Regions from separate parts of the uncultured Devosia sp. genome, predicted to be linked through region 2. Evidence: predicted binding sites of a transcription regulator. Region 2 holds the regulator's gene; the other holds the start of a gene.
The links. The regulator PhoB, encoded in region 2, activates phosphate uptake and scavenging genes when phosphate is short. The targets are predictions, from matches to a motif close to TGTCATNNANCTGTCAT.
Positions count from the first base shown of each region.

Region 1 (3,197 bases), on a different contig from region 2:
GACCCAGGCGATCAGGGTGCCGAATATGACATTGACGCCGGCCGCAATCAGGGCGGTGACGAAGCTGACCCGCAGCGCGCCGAGCACGCGCGGATCGGTCGCCGCTTTCCAGAAGCCATCAAAGCCCAGCCCGGCACTGCGAATGCCGAGCGCGACCAAGGGAACGAGGATAATCAAAGAGAAGTAGGCGAGCGTGAAGCCGAGCGTCAAACCGAAACCCGGTATGACGCTCGGCTGCTTCAGTCGCCAACCATCCCGTTTTGGGGTGGTTGCATTCATGTGTTACTGCCCTGCTACCGGTGCGTAGATCTGGTCGAAGATACCACCATCGCCGAAGAATTTGGGCTGCGCTTCGCGCCATCCACCGAAATCGGCAATCGTCGCCAATTTGATATCCTGGAAGCGCGCCACATCTTCGGGTTTTGCCAGTTCGGGCTTGAACGGACGGTAGAAGTTGGCGGCCGCGATGGTCTGGCCTTCGGGGGAGTAGAGATATTTCAGATATTCCTCGGCGATATCGCGAGTGCCCTTCTTGTCGACATTGACGTCGACCACGGCAACAGGGGGTTCAGCCAGGATCGACAGCGATGGCGAGACGATCTCGAAGGCATCGGGGCCCAGTTCCTCGAGCGCCAGGTAGGCCTCGTTTTCCCAGGCCAGCAGCACGTCGCCAATGCCGCGCTGCACAAAGGTGGTGGTGGAGCCGCGCGCACCGGTATCGAGCACCGGGACGTGCTTGTAGAGTTCAGTAACGAAGGCTTGCGCCGTCTCGTCGGTGCCGTTCGGCTGCGCCTTGGCCCAGGCCCAGGCCGCCAGCAGGTTCCAGCGGGCGCCGCCCGAGGTCTTGGGATTGGGCGTGATCACTTCGACGCCATCGGCGACCAGATCGCCCCAGTCCTTGATGGCTTTGGGATTGCCCTTGCGGACCAGGAACACGATGGTGGAGGTATAGGGCGCGTTGTTGTTTTCCAGCGTGCCGCGCCAGTCCGCCTTGATCAGGGCACCGGGGGCATCGGCGATGGCGTTGATGTCGCTTTCCAGCGCCAGTGTAACGACGTCGGCATCCAGCCCGTCGATGACCGTGCGGGCCTGGGCGCCGGAGCCACCATGGGTCGTTTCCACGCCAACGGTTTCGCCCTTGGTGTCCTGCCAATGCTTGATGAAGGCTTCGTTGTAGGAAACGTAGAGTTCGCGCGTCGGGTCATAGGACACGTTGATGATGCTGCGATCCTGGGCGTGGGCGGTGACCGCAAAGCCCATGGTCAGAGACGCGGCCAAGGCGGCGTAGGCAAAAATTCTGGCGGCGGCTTTCATATCTCTGGCTCCCTCAAAAGCTGTGGGCAAACACTACTCGAACGCTAGGGTATTACAAAGCACCTGCCCTGCTTTCAATGACTGCAAACAGAAAATGCTTTGCCAAAAACCGCTGGAGCAACAGAAAAGTATCGCCTGTCCGGCCAAACCGGCTCACGAGCGCAAATTCATTTCAAAACCTAACAGGATCCTAATACTCATTGTCATTAGGATATCGTCGTGACCGGGTACGCACGTGGCGCAACGACGAAGCGATCCGCGCGCTAAGCCGGACGCCAGGCCAGGGAGAATCACCGTGCAGCAAAATGTGCAACCCGTCCGCGACGCGCTGTTGGGACGGGCTGATGCCCTGTGGCAGGACAATCCGGGCTTCGCATTGTTCCTGCGGGCGGCAATCCTGGCCAGCGCTGCCGAAGACTTGTCGGCGCTAACGGCCGGGCAGCTTGAAAATATGGCACGGCGCAGCTACGGGCGGGTGCTCGTCAGCGACGGGGCGAGCAGCGACATCGTTGTGACACCCCCTGCCAGTCCGGGTGATCCGCTAACGATCGACATCATTTCTCCAGATACGCCTTTCATCGTCGACAGCGCGCTTGCCGCGGTGCGTGCCGCCGGAGGAACGATCCGGCTGTTCGCTCACCCTGTCGTGCATCTGGAAAACGGCCAGGTAGTCGCGCAGGGTGGGCGCGCCGTCAGCGTGTTGCATATCCACAGCGATCCTGTCGGCGATCTGGCCGCGCTCGAAAACGAACTGCGCGCCACCATGGCGGATGTCGGCAATGCCGTGGCCGACTGGCAGGGCATGCTGGAGCGGGTGCGCCGGGCGGCAGCGGACTTGCATACGACGGTCGCCGTGCCGGCCAAGCTGCGCGACGAAGCGGTGCTGTTTCTCGATTGGCTGGCCGAGAACAATTTCACCTTCCTGGGCGCGCGCCAATATCGGCTGGCGGGCGGCCAGCTCGAAGCGGTTCCCGATACCGGGCTCGGCATCCTGGCCGATGACAATGTCAGGGTGCTGCGCAGCGGCGCCGAGTTCGTCGAGAGCACGCCAGCCCATGCCGATTTCATGGCCTCCAGCGAACCGCTGCTGGTGACCAAGGCCAATATTCGCGCGCGCGTGCATCGTCGGCAGCATATGGACTATGTCGGGGTCAAGCTTTACGGCGCCGATGGCCTGGCGGCTGGCGAATTGCGCATTGTCGGACTGTTCACCTCGCAAGCCATGGCAACGGCGCATAGCGATGTGCCGATCATCCGGCGCAAGCTGGGCGAAGTCATGCGCCGCTCCGGGCTCGATCCGCTGGGTCATGACGGCCGGGCGCTGCTGAGCGCGCTGGATACCTATCCGCGCGACGAGCTGTTCCAGATTGAAACCGATCAGCTCTTTGAATTCACCAGCGCCATCGCCAGCCTTTACGACCGGCCGCGGGTGCGGGTCCTGCCGCGCATCGACCGGTTCGACAATTTCGTGTCGGTCCTCGTGTTCGTGCCGCGCGACCGCTACGACAGCCAGGCCCGTGCCCGCATCGCACAATATCTTGCCGAAAAATACGATGGCCGCATTTCGGCCTATTACCCACACTTCCCCGAGGGCGATCTCGTGCGCCTGCACGTCATCATTGGTCGTGTCGCCGGGCCGACGCCGCGTCCGAGCCGCGCGGAGCTGGAAGCGCGCGTCGAGCAACTGACGGCGAGCTTTGGCGACATGCTGATGGCAGAGGCGCAGGATCCCGGCACCGCCAGCGATTACCGCAATGCCTTCTCGGCCGCCTACCAGTCGCGCCATGACGCCGTCGACGCGCTGGCCGATATCGCCGTGCTCCGCACCCTGGCCGACGATACGCGTATTGCCATTCGCCTGCATGGCCGCACCGGCGGCGATG
Region 1 is NZ_CAXTKA010000001.1:109,728-112,924, forward strand. Features, by position in the region: gene cysT (sulfate ABC transporter permease subunit CysT) at 1-279, opposite strand, end outside; gene ACFE8X_RS00460 (sulfate ABC transporter substrate-binding protein) at 283-1,314, opposite strand; gene ACFE8X_RS00465 (NAD-glutamate dehydrogenase) at 1,610-3,197, shown strand, end outside.
Region 1: a site for PhoB is predicted at 1,516-1,532, ahead of ACFE8X_RS00465 (NAD-glutamate dehydrogenase). Genes of this name have one in related genera too.

Region 2 (3,197 bases):
CCTGTGAACAAGCAGACGCAGGACTACATCATGGGCCGTATCGGCTGATCCGCGCCGCGGACGAAAGGATTTCGCCATGCCCAATTCCAACCAGGACCATATCGTCACGTCCTATAGTGACGAGCTGACCTCGCTGGCCCAGTTGATCGCCGAAATGGGCGGCCAGGTCGAAGTGGCCATCGAAAACGGCACCAAGGCCCTGCTCAAGCTCGACCGCGAACTGGCCGATGTCACTATCATCGCCGACCAGCGCATCGACGACATGCAGCGCCGCATCGACGACGTGGCAGTGTCGATGATCGCCCGCCGCCAGCCCATGGCCAGCGACCTGCGCGCCATCGTCACCGCCATCCACGTCGCCAGCGACCTGGAGCGCGTCGGCGACATGGCCAAACAATTGGCCCGCCGCTCGCTCAAGCTCGATGGGCTCAGCCTGCAGCCCACCTTCTACAACGGCGTGCGCAACATGACGGGCCTGGTGCTGCGCCAGATCAAGGACGCGCTGGATGCCTATGCCAGCCGCGACTCGGCGGCGGCCATCGAAGTGTGCAACCGCGACGACGAGGTCGATGCCATGCACACCTCCCTGTTCCGCGAATTGCTGACCTATATGATGGAAGATCCGCGCAACATCACCCAGTGCACCCATCTGCTGTTCTGCGCCAAGAATCTGGAGCGCATCGGCGACCACGCCACCAATATCGCGGAGCGCGCCTATTACCTGCAGACCGGCAAGCAACTGAGCAGCGACGTTCAGGAACTGCACCGGACCCAGATCAAGGCGTGACCGGCCGCTTGCCGGTCCACTTTGGGAGCTAACCGATGCCCGCCACCATTCTTGTTGTCGAGGACGAGGAAGATATCTCGATCCTCCTGCGCTACAATCTCGAGGCCGAAGGGTTCAGCGTGCTCACCGCCGAAACCGGCGACGAGGCGCAGCAACACATCCAGGACAAGCTGCCCGATCTGATCCTGCTCGACTGGATGCTGCCCGAAGTGTCCGGCATCGAGTTGTGCCGGCGCCTGCGCGCGCGCGAGGAAACCGCTCGCGTGCCGATCATCATGATCACCGCGCGTGGCGAAGAAGAGGAACGCGTGCGCGGCCTTGCCACCGGGGCCGACGACTATGTCGTCAAGCCGTTCTCGGTGCCCGAACTGCTGGCCCGCATCCACGCCCTGTTGCGCCGGGCCAATCCGAACCTGGTCACCGCCGCGATCAAGGTGGGCGACCTGGAGCTGGACCGCACCACCCACCGCGTCCGCCGTGCCGCCCGCGACGTGCATCTGGGCCCCACCGAATATCGTCTCCTCGAATATCTGATGCGCCATCCCGGCCGGGTCTATTCGCGCGAGCAATTGCTCGACGGCGTCTGGGGCAACGATGTCTATGTCGATGAACGCACCGTCGATGTGCATATCGGCCGCCTGCGCCGCGCCATCAATCGCGGCCGCGAAACCGATCCCATCCGCACCGTGCGTGGCGCCGGCTACGCCTTCGACGAAAGATTTGCCGTTCCGGTATAGCCCGTCGCGGCCCGGCTCCGACGCCGGTTTTCCCGCCGCGCCCGGCACCTCCGGCGTATGCGTGGCATTCAGCAGCCGCGAGCCGAACCGAACTTGTACGAGTCCCCGGCCTACACATCACCGTTACAAACCTTGTCTATCGATCGGAAATGGCCGGCACCCATGCGCGGCAATTTTTCGATGGGACATACGATGATCAAACTTGCACGAACACTTGTATCGACGGTGTCGGCGCTGGCGCTGGTTGCCCCTGCTTTGGCTCAGAGCGCCCTGCCCCAGGCGACCGACAGCTATTTCATGTCGGCGCAGGAAAGCCTGGCTGCCCTGATCGCCCAGCAACCCAATACCGGCAAGGCCAAGAACGTCATCCTGTTCGTTGGCGACGGCATGTCCATTCCTACCATTACCGCCGCCCGCATTTTCGAGGGCCAGGAACGTGGTGTCGACGGCGAAAGCAACAGCCTGTCGTTCGAAAAGCTGCTGCCCTACGTCGCCCTGTCCAAGACCTATACCCATGACAGCCAGGTCGCCGACAGCGCCCCGACCGCGACGGCAATGACCACTGGCGTCAAATCGGTCAATGGCACGATCGGCGTCAACCAGAGCGTTGTTCTCGAGGATTGCTCGACCCAGGCCAAGGCCACCGTCACCAGCATATTCGAGCAGGCCGAAGCCGCCGGGCTCGCGACCGGCGTCGTCTCGACCGCCCGCATCACCCACGCGACGCCGGCCGCCACTTATGCCCATAGCGCCGGCCGCGATTGGGAAAACGACACCAACCTGCCCGAAGGCACCACTGAATGTGCCGACATTGCCAGCCAGCTCGTGAACTGGCCCGCCGGCGACGGCTTCGAGGTCATCCTGGGCGGCGGTCGCGCCAACTTCATGACGGCCGAGACCGCCGATCCGGAATATCCGGAAAAAACCGGCTCGCGCAAGGACGGGCATGACCTGGTCGCCGAATGGCAGGCCAAGTACAATGATGGCGCCTATGTGTGGAACAAGGAGCAGTTCGACGCGGTCGATATCGCCACCACCAAGCACCTGTTCGGCCTCTTTGAAGGCTCGCACATGCAGTATGAAGCCGATCGCGCCAAGGATGCCGGCGGCGAGCCCTCCCTGGCCGAGATGACCGTCAAGTCGATCGAGATGCTGTCGCAGAACGAAAATGGCTTCGTACTGATGGTCGAAGGCGGCCGTATCGACCACGCCCACCATGCCGGCAACGCCGCCCGTGCACTGATGGATACCGTAGCCCTGTCCGAGGCCGTGCAGGCCGCCTATGATGCCGTCAATCCCGAGGAAACGCTGATCGTCGTCACCGCCGACCACAGCCACGTGTTCTCGATCGCCGGCTACCCGGTGCGCGGCAACCCGATCCTGGGCATCGGCGGCACTGCCGACGATGGCAAGGCCTATACCACGCTGGGATATATGAACGGCCCGGGCGCTGCGGTCTATGAAGGCGAAGCGCCGGTTGCTCCCGAGGGTGCCGAGGCCGATGCCCCGCTCACCATCCGCGCCGACCCGGCTGGTGTCGACACCACCGATCTGGACTACCTGCAGCAGGCCCTCGTTCCCCTGGGTTCGGAAAGCCATGCCGGCGACGACGTCGCCATCTTCGCGCAGGGGCCCTGGGCCCATCTGTTCCACGGTGTCGTCGAGCAGAACGT
Region 2 is NZ_CAXTKA010000008.1:13,427-16,623, forward strand. Features, by position in the region: gene pstB (phosphate ABC transporter ATP-binding protein PstB) at 1-48, shown strand, start outside; gene phoU (phosphate signaling complex protein PhoU) at 77-787, shown strand; gene phoB (phosphate regulon transcriptional regulator PhoB) at 823-1,524, shown strand; gene ACFE8X_RS10735 (alkaline phosphatase) at 1,717-3,197, shown strand, end outside.